One region of the Leifsonia shinshuensis genome, then DNA from elsewhere that is predicted to be linked to it. Evidence: predicted binding sites of a transcription regulator. Region 1 holds the regulator's gene; the other holds the start of a gene.
The links. Region 1 encodes LexA, which represses DNA repair genes until DNA is damaged. Its sites were predicted from a motif close to TCGAACANNTGTTCGA; they were not measured.

Region 1 (4,991 bases):
TCCGCCGCTCGCGCGCCCAGCTCGCCAAGGGCGTCATCGACGAGGCCGAGTACCTGGGCCGGATGCAGGCGGAGATCAAGCGCGTCGTCGACCTCCAGGAGGAGATCGGCCTCGACGTGATCGTGCACGGCGAGCCCGAGCGCAACGACATGGTGCAGTACTTCGCCGAGAACCTGGACGGCTTCGCGGTGACGCAGAACGGCTGGGTGCAGTCGTACGGGTCGCGCTGCACGCGCCCCTCGATCCTCTGGGGCGACGTGTCGCGGCCGAAGCCGATCACGGTCGACTGGTCGACCTACACCCAGACGCTGACCGAGAAGCCGGTCAAGGGGATGCTGACCGGGCCGGTCACGATCCTCGCCTGGTCGTTCGTGCGCGACGACCAGCCGCTCGGCGAGACGGCGCGGCAGGTGGCGCTGGCGCTGCGCGACGAGATCGCGGACCTGGAGGCGGCGGGCATCCGCGTCGTGCAGGTGGACGAGCCGGCGCTGCGCGAGCTGCTGCCGCTGAAGCGCGCCGATCAGGCCGGCTACCTGGAGTGGTCGGTGGGCTCGTTCCGGCTCGCGACCTCCGGGGTGGCGGACAAGACGCAGATCCACACGCACCTCTGCTACTCGGAGTTCGGCGTGGTCATCGACGCGATCCGCAACCTCGACGCCGACGTGACCAGCATCGAAGCCGCGCGCAGCCGGATGGAGGTCGTCCACGACATCCAGCGCTCCGGGTTCGAGCACGGCATCGGCCCTGGCGTCTACGACATCCACTCGCCGCGCGTGCCGTCGGTCGCCGAGGTGACCGAGCTGCTGGAGACGGCGCTCGGCGCGATTCCCGGTCGTCAGCTCTGGGTGAACCCGGACTGCGGGCTGAAGACCCGCGGCTACGACGAGACGGTGGCGTCGCTGCGCAACATCATCGCGGCGACGCGCGACGTGCGGGAGCGGGCGGGCGTCACGGCCTGAACCGCTCCGCCGGCCGAGGCCGTGCTGTCCCGTTCCGCTCTGCGCGGACGGGGGAGCGCGGCCTCCGCCGGTTCGGGGATGATGAGCGCATGGTGCGCATCTCGGACGAGGAGTTCGACGCTCTGGTCGACGAGGTGTTCGACGCGCTGCCGGACGACATGGTGCGGCCGCTGGAGAACGTGGCCATCCTCGTCGCCGACCAGCCCACCGGCGCGCGCCCTCGGCTCTACGGGCTCTACACCGGGCATCCGCTGACGCGACGCGGGGTCTACGGCTTCGGGGAGCTCCCGGATCGCATCACGCTGTTCCGCAACAACCTCGAGGCGTCGTGCGCGACCGTGGACGAGCTGCGCGCCCGAGTGCGCGTGACCCTCGTGCACGAGATCGGCCACTACTTCGGCCTGGACGACGCCCGCCTCCAGGAACTCGGCTGGGCCTAACCCAAATCGAGACGTGACTAATCGCGGAAATCGCGGTGGCGAATCCCGCAACTAGTCACGTCTCGGGTCAGACGGCGCGGAGGACGGCTACGACCTTGCCGAGGATGGTGGAGTAGTCGCCCAGGATCGGCTCGAAGTTCGAGTTGCGCGGCAGCAGCCAGGTGTGGCCGTCGCGCTGGCGGAACACCTTGACGGTGGCCTCCTCGTCCAGCATGGCCGCGACGATGTCGCCGTTCTCCGCCGTGTTCTGCGCGCGGACGACCACCCAGTCGCCGTCGCAGATGGCGGCGTCGATCATCGACTCGCCGATCACCTTGAGCATGAAGAGCTCGCCGTTGCCGACGAGCTGGCGCGGGAGTGGGAAGACCTCCTCCACCTGCTGCTCGGCGGTGATCGGCACGCCGGCGGCGATGCGACCCACCAGCGGGACCATGGCGGCGTCGCCGACCGGGGTCTGGTTCTCGAAGTCGGGGGTGGGCGCCGACGGGAGGTCGATGAGGATCTCCAGCGCGCGCGGCCGGTTCGGGTCGCGGCGCAGGTAGCCGCTCAGCTCCAGCTGGTTGAGCTGGTGGGTGACGGAAGAGAGGCTGGAGAGGCCGACGGCGTCGCCGATCTCGCGCATGCTCGGCGGGTAGCCGCGCTGGCTCACGGACTTCTGGATCACGTCGAGGATGGCGAGCTGCTTCTCGCTGAGGTTCTTGCGGCGCCGCGTGCGCGGAGCCTGGTTCTCGTTCGACACGCTCGTCCCTTCGTGACCGTCGCCGACACCCGGAGGAACCGAATGTCGGTGGTGCCTGGTTGTCTTGCGTCCAGACAATCGAAACTGTATCCACAGTACGGCTGCCCGACAAACATGTGTTCGAGTGTGTCTCGAAAAACATCGGGGATTTTCTGCCGGCCCGAGGATTGCGGTCTCGAACATTCGAAGATATATTCGGAACAGAGCTTCGACCGAAGCCCTTTGGAGGTCACGATGAGCACAGCAGTGGTTCACAACGTCGGGATGACGAACGTTGAGATGGGCGACGCGGGGATGTCTTCGCGCGTTCGGCTGCGGCTGACGCGGCGGGGACGAGTGGTCCTGACGCTGCTCGCGGCTCTGCCGATCGTGATCGGGGCGTTCGTGTTCGCGCTCAACGGTGGGGGTGCGGCGGCTTCGGGGGAGCAGACGCACGCGACCTTCCACTACGTGACCGTGCAGTCGGGGGACTCGCTGTGGTCGGTGGCCTCTCGGCTGGCTCCGAATGCGGACCCGCGGGATGTCATCGCCGATCTGGTCAGCCTGAACGGGCTGTCGTCGGCGGTGGTGACGCCGGGGCAGCAGCTGGCGATTCCGGCGCAGTACGACAAGTAGGGGGCGGTTGATCCGCCGCCAGCTCAGCTCGCTCACCTACGGCCGCCGAAAAAGGAGCTTTGGGGCGACACGGCGAAGCATTTCCTGTTGCTCCGTCCGCCGCGGCCGCGACACCTCAGGTGAAGGAGATTTGGTGTGACAGGTCGGGCAATTTCCTGCAGAAGGGGGTTCGGCAGAAGATTTGGGGTCGTGTCTCCTTCTCTAGGTCTTCTGGGGCGGCGGCGACCGAGGGGCGTCGAGGCGGGGGGTGTGTGTCTTGAGGCGTCACACGGCGGGAGGGCTCAGCGCTGCTGACTACCATTGAGGGGTGACCTCCCTCTCCGATCTTCCGATCCGTGACGACCTGCGCGGTCGCACCCCGTACGGGGCGCCGCAGAAGGTCGTGCCCGTCGCGTTGAACGTGAACGAGAACACGCATCCGGTTCCGGAGGACGTCGCCGCCGACATCGTCGCGCGGGTCGCCGTCGCCGTCACCGGGGTGAACCGCTACCCGGACCGGGAGTTCACCGAGCTGCGGGAGGCGTTCGCGCGGTACCTCGGGCACGGACTCGCCGCCGAGCAGCTGTGGGCGGCCAACGGGTCCAACGAGGTGCTTCAGCACATCCTCCAGGCCTTCGGCGGGCCGGGGCGGAGCCTGCTCGGGTTCGCTCCCACGTACTCCATGTATCCGCTGCTCGCCTCCGGGACCGGGACGAGCTGGATCGCGGCCGGACGCGACGCCGAGTTCGAGCTGTCGCCCGAGACCGCGGCGGCGGCCGTGCGCGAGCACGATCCGGACATCGTCATCCTCTGCTCGCCGAACAACCCGACCGGAACGCCGCTGACGCTCGAGACGATCGAAGCCGTGTACTCCGCGGCGCGCGGCATCGTGATCGTGGACGAGGCTTATGCCGAGTTCATGCCGGACGGCGAGCCGTCGGCGCTCACGCTGATCCCCGGGCGGGAGCGGCTGCTCATCTCTCGGACCATGAGCAAGGCGTTCGCGTTCGCGGGCGCGCGCGTCGGCTACCTCGCGGCCGATCCGGCCGTCGTTGACGCGCTCCGGCTGGTGCGCCTGCCGTACCACCTGTCCGCGATCACCCAGGCCGCGGCGCTCGGCGCTCTCGCCCACTCCGACGAGATGCTCGCGATGGTCGGCGAGATCCGGGCGCAGCGCGACCGCCTCGTCATCGAGCTTGCCGAGCTCGGCTACCGACCGCACCGCAGCGGCAGCAACTTCGTGCTCTTCGGCGGCGTCGACGACCCGCACGCGGTGTTCGAGGCCCTGCTGGAACGCGGTGTCCTCATCCGCGACGTCGGCATCCCGAACCACCTCCGGGTCACCGCCGGCACCGAGACCGAGACGACCGCGTTCCTGGAGGCCCTGCGGGCGCTCGGCCGCCCGACCGGAGCCGTGGAGGCCGGCGCGCAGTCGGTAAGCTCGCAGTCATGACGAATCGGACCGCCCAGCTCCAGCGTGCGACCAGTGAGTCGAGCATCGAGCTCAGCCTCGACCTCGACGGCACCGGGAAGTCCGACATCCACACGTCGGTGCCGTTCTACGACCACCTGCTGACCGCGTTCGCCAAGCACTCGCTCACCGACCTGACGGTGCGGGCGACCGGGGACACCGACATCGACGTGCACCACACCGTGGAGGACGTCGCCATCGTGCTCGGCCAGGCCATCCGCGAGGCGCTCGGCGACAAGTCCGGCATCTCCCGCTACGGCGACGCCCTTGTCCCGCTGGACGAGGCGCTCGTGCAGGCCGTGGTCGACATCTCCGGGCGACCCTACCTCGTGCACGGCGGCGAGCCGGCCGGGTTCGAGTTCCACCTGATCGGCGGGCACTTCACCGGGTCGATGGTGCGCCACGTCTTCGAGGCGATCGCGTTCAACGCCGGGCTGACCGTGCACGTCACGGTGGTCGGCGGGCGCGACCCGCACCACATCGCGGAGGCCGAGTTCAAGGCGTTCGCGCGCGCCTTCCGCCAGGCGAAGGCGCTCGACCCGCTGGTGTCCGGCATCCCCTCGACCAAGGGCGCACTGTGAGCGCACCCGACGTCGTCGTCTTCGACTACGGGACCGGAAACGTCCACTCCGCCGTCAAGGCGTTGGAGGCCGCGGGGGCGAACGTGGAGCTCACCGGCAACCGCCGGCGCGCGCAGGAGGCCGACGGCCTCCTCGTCCCCGGGGTCGGCGCGTTCGCCGCGGTCACCGAGGCGCTGCGCCGCTCGCACGGCGACGAGGTGATCGACC
Region 2 (4,991 bases), 330 kb from region 1:
ATGTCGCTCTGGTCCCGCGCGCGCATGCCCGGCCCGCGCGAGCGGACGGAGGCGCCGGCGGGTGGTTCGGGGTGGGCGCTGAGCCCGGGGGTGACCGCGGCCGCGATCGTCGCGGTCGTGTGCCTGGTCGCCGCGTTCGTGCTGTCCCGGGTGGAGCTCGTCCTCGTCGCGGCGCCGCTCCTGCTGGCGGCGGTGCTCGGCTGGTCGTCGCGGCCGGAGTCCGCGGCCTCCCGCACCCGCGCGACCATCGGCGGCGACGACCCGGACGGCCGCGTGCGCGTCGACGCCGTGGCCGAGGCGGAGGGGCGGGTGGACGGTGTGCACCTGCGGATCCACCGCGCCGACCGGGAGCCCGAGGACGCCGTGGTGACGCCCCGGGAGGCCGGCCGGCTGCGCTTCCACGTCGCGGTCTCGCACTCCGGCCCGCAGCGCATCCTGGCGCTCGCGGCGCGGGGGATCGGGCCCGACGCCGCGTGGACCGGCGACCCCGGCCTCCCCGCCGTCGCGGAGCGCGTGGTGCGGCCGGCGTCGCAGCGGCTCCGCAGCCTCCCGCTGCCCGCGCGGCTGCTCGGCCTGACCGGCGGCCACGTGTCCGCCCGGCCGGGCGACGGCGGCGAGTTCCGCGACATCGACCGCTTCCGTCCCGGCGACCGGCTCCGCCGCATCGACTGGAAGGCGACCGCCCGCCTCGCCCAGCGCCCCGGCGAGCTCTACGTGCGCCGGACCACCGCGACCTCCGACGCCGCGGTGCAGCTCGTCGTCGACGCGCGCGACGACGTGCCAGGGGCCGTCGCTGGCTGGGCGGCGCCGTACCCGCGGCCGGGGGCGACGTCGCTCGACCTGGCGCGGGAGGCCGCGGTCTCGCTGGCCGGCGCGTACGCCGCCGCGTCCGACCGGGTCGGTTTCGACGACCTGTCCGACGCCCGCCGCGCCCTGCCGCCGCGCGCCGGGTCGCGGCACCTGCACCGCGTCCTGCGGGCCGTCGAGCTGACGACCGCGCACGGCTCGGCGACCGAGCGTGCCCGGGCGCCGCGGCTGGCGCAGGGCGCTGTCGTCTTCGTGATGTCGACGTTCCTGGACGACCAGGCCATGCGCCTCGCGCTCACCTGGCGGGCGGCCGGGCACCGGGTGATCGTGGTGGATGTCCTGCCCCCGCGCAGCGTGGACGAGCTGCCTGCCCGCGAGCGCCTCGCCCTGCGCGTGGTGGACCTGGAGCGCGGGCTGCGGCTCGATCGGCTGCGGGCGGCCGGCGCGGAGCTGCTGGTATGGGCGTCGCCGGAGCGGGACGCGGTGCTGCGGCGGCTGGCGACGCCGGGGAGGCGGCCATGAGCGCTCCGGCAGACCGCGACGCCGCCGCGGGCACCGACCGCGCACGCCGTGTGGCATCCACGCCTGAACACCCCGCCCCACCCGCCCCCGACCTCGGCCGCACCGTCCCCGCCTGGTCGCTCCGCGTCGCCTTCGCCGTCGTGGCCGTCCCGCTCGCCGTCACCACCGCCCCCAGCGGCCCGTGGCCCGCCCTGGCCGTCCTCCTCACCGCGGTCGCCGTGGCCGTCCCGCGCTGGCGGGTCGCGTGGGTGCTGATCGGCGTGCTCGCGTTCTCCACCCTTCTCGAGCCGGGGACGCTGACCCTGCGCGTGCTCGCCGTGATCGCCGCGGTGCACGTGCTGCACGTGCTCGCGGCGTGGACGCTCGTCCTCCCCGCGGGCGCGCGGCTGCAGCCCGCGGTGCTGCTGCCGTCGCTGCGGCGGGTGGTCGTGATCCAGGTGCCGGTCCAGGCGGTCGCGATCGTCCTGCTGCTGGTCGCGCGGCCGTCCGCGGCGCCGTGGCTCGCGATGCTGTCGGGCGCCGCGATCGTGGGGCTCGTGGTCCTGCTGGCGGCGCTGCTGCTCGCCCGCCCGCGCGCGTGAGGACAGCGCCGGTCACGAATGTCGGTGGTCGGGCGTACGCTCGCGCGTGGTCGCACATCCCCTGTCCGGGTTGCTAGAATCGAACAAAGCTTCGAACTCGCCGACGGGGGTCTCCGACGGGCGCCGTGCCGGTGCGCGGAGGGCGAACACACGGGTGGGGCGACGGCGAATAGCGGAGAATGGAACGAGTGAGCACTCTGAGTAGCAGGAGTTCGGCAGGCAATCCGGGCAAGGTCGTCGGTTCGCACCTCAGCGTCCGCGGCGCGCGGGTGCACAACCTCCACAACGTCGACCTCGAGATCCCGCGCGACTCGCTGGTCGTCTTCACCGGCCTGTCCGGCTCGGGCAAGTCGTCGCTCGCGTTCGACACGATCTTCGCGGAGGGGCAGCGCCGGTACGTCGAGTCGCTGTCGGCCTACGCGCGGCAGTTCCTCGGGCAGGTCGACCGGCCCGACGTCGACTTCATCGAAGGCCTCAGCCCTGCGGTGTCGATCGACCAGAAGTCCACCAACCGCAACCCGCGGTCGACGGTCGGCACGATCACCGAGATCTACGACTACATGCGACTGCTCTGGGCGCGCATCGGCGTCCCGCACTGCCCGGTCTGCGGTGAGAAGATCCAGCGCCAGACGGTGCAGCAGATCGCCGACCAGCTCATGGAGCTCGAGACCGGCACGCGCTACATGGTCGTCAGCCCGGTCATCTCGCAGAAGAAGGGCGAGTTCGTCGACCTGTTCAAGGAGCTCGCCGCGAGCGGATACTCGCGCGCGCTCGTGGACGGCGAACAGATCCAGCTCAGCGAGCCGCCGACGCTCAAGAAGCAGTACAAGCACGACATCTCCGTCGTGGTCGACCGCCTGGTCGCCGGCCCCGACATCCTGGGCCGCCTCACCGACTCGCTGGAGACCGCGCTGCGGCTCACCGACGGCCTGGTGCAGGTCAACTTCGTCGACCGCGAGGGCCCTGAGGCGTGGCAGTCGTTCAGCGAGAAGCTGTCCTGCCCCAACGGCCACCCGATCCAGCTCACCGAGATCGAGCCGCGCACCTTCTCGTTCAACGCGCCGTTCGGCGCCTGCCCGGAGTGCTCCGGCCTCGGCACCCGCATGTCGGTGGACGAGGACCTGCTGCTCGGCGACGATGAGCTGAGCATCGCCGACGGCGTCATCGTCCCATGGACCACGCAGGGCAAGGGCCTCTTCAACTACTACGAGAAGCTGCTCGACGGCCTCGCGCGCGACCTCGGCTTCTCGCTGAAGACGCCGTGGAAGAAGCTGCCCCAGAACGTCAGGGAGGCCGTCCTCCGCGGCGACAACTTCGAGGTCAAGGTGCGGTGGAAGAACCGCTACGGCCGTGAGATGTCCTACACGTCCGGCTTCGAGGGCGTCGTGCCCTACATCGAGCGCCAGTACATGCAGGCCGAGACAGACACCCAGCGCGCCCGCTGGGCCGAGTACCTCCGCGAGGTGCCGTGCCCGGTCTGCCAGGGCAAGCGGCTGAAGCCCGAGGTGCTCTCGGTGCTCATCCACGGCGCGTCCATCGCGGACGCGTCGCTGCTGAGCCTGTCCGACGCCCGCGCGTTCATGGAGAAGCTGCACCTGACCGAGCGCGAGCAGAAGATCGGCGCGCAGGTGCTGCGCGAGATCAAGATCCGCCTCGACTTCCTCATCCAGGTCGGCCTCAGCTACCTCGACCTCGCCCGTGCCGCTGCGACGCTGTCCGGCGGCGAGGCGCAGCGCATCCGGCTGGCGACCCAGATCGGGTCGGGCCTCACCGGCGTGCTGTACGTGCTGGACGAGCCGAGCATCGGCCTGCACCAGCGCGACAACCGGCGTCTCATCGACACGCTCGTCGCGCTGCGCGACCTCGGCAACACGCTGATCGTGGTCGAGCACGACGAGGACACCATCCGCACCGCCGACTGGATCGTGGACATCGGCCCGGGCGCCGGCGTCAACGGCGGCCATGTGGTGCACTCCGGGTCGTACGACGAGCTGCTGGCCAACACCGAGTCGCTGACCGGCGACTATCTGGCCGGGCGGCGCGAGATCGTCATCCCGGAGAAGCGCCGCAAGGTCGACAAGAAGCGCGTGATCCGGGTGGTCGACGCGGAGGCCAACAACCTCAAGAAGGTGTCGGTCGACTTCCCGCTCGGCACGTTCGTGGCGGTCACCGGAGTCTCCGGCTCCGGCAAGTCGTCGCTGGTCAACGACATCCTCTACCGGGTGCTGGCCAACAAGCTCAACGGCGCCCGCAAGCTGCCGGGCAAGCACCGGACGGTGACGGGCCTGGAGAACCTGGACAAGGTGGTGCACGTCGACCAGGCGCCGATCGGGCGCACGCCGCGCTCCAACCCGGCGACCTACACGGGCGTCTTCGACCGCATCCGCAACCTGTTCGCCGAGACGCCGGAGGCCAAGGCCCGCGGCTACCTGCCCGGCCGGTTCAGCTTCAACGTCAAGGGCGGCCGCTGCGAGGCGTGCTCGGGCGACGGCACGATCAAGATCGAGATGAACTTCCTGCCCGACGTCTACGTCGCGTGCGAGGTCTGCGGGGGAGCGCGGTACAACCGCGACACCCTGACCGTGCACTACAAGGGCAAGAACATCGCCGAGGTGCTCGACATGCCGATCAGCGAGGCGGCGGAGTTCTTCCGGCCGATCGGGGCGATCCACCGCTACCTGCAGACGCTCGTGGACGTCGGCCTCGGCTACGTCCGGCTCGGCCAGAGCGCGACGACCCTGTCCGGCGGCGAGGCGCAGCGCGTCAAGCTCGCGACCGAGCTGCAGCGCCGGTCGAACGGCCGCAGCGTCTACGTGCTCGACGAGCCGACCACCGGTCTGCACTTCGAGGACGTCCGCAAGCTCCTGCTGGTGCTCAACGGCCTGCTCGACAAGGGCAACACGGTCATCGTCATCGAGCACAACCTCGACGTCATCAAGTCCGCCGACTGGATCATCGACATGGGTCCGGAGGGCGGCGCGGGCGGCGGGCAGGTCATCGCGACCGGCACACCGGAGCAGGTCGCCGAGACGCCGGGGAGCCACACGGGCTACTTCCTCAAGGAGATCCTCCAGGGGGAGG

Region 2: uvrA (excinuclease ABC subunit UvrA) is a predicted target of LexA. The motif match lies at 1,990-2,005, and genes of this name have one in related genera.

What each region holds. Positions count from the first base shown of each region.
Region 1 covers NZ_CP043641.1:200,346-205,336, forward strand. The annotation lists gene metE (5-methyltetrahydropteroyltriglutamate--homocysteine S-methyltransferase) at 1-959, shown strand, start outside; gene F1C12_RS01005 (metallopeptidase family protein) at 1,049-1,399, shown strand; gene lexA (transcriptional repressor LexA) at 1,467-2,138, opposite strand; gene F1C12_RS01015 (LysM peptidoglycan-binding domain-containing protein) at 2,373-2,753, shown strand; gene F1C12_RS01020 (histidinol-phosphate transaminase) at 3,061-4,185, shown strand; gene hisB (imidazoleglycerol-phosphate dehydratase HisB) at 4,182-4,784, shown strand; gene hisH (imidazole glycerol phosphate synthase subunit HisH) at 4,781-4,991, shown strand, end outside.
Region 2 covers NZ_CP043641.1:532,950-537,940, forward strand. The annotation lists gene F1C12_RS02605 (DUF58 domain-containing protein) at 1-1,329, shown strand; gene F1C12_RS02610 (hypothetical protein) at 1,326-1,910, shown strand; gene uvrA (excinuclease ABC subunit UvrA) at 2,090-4,991, shown strand, end outside.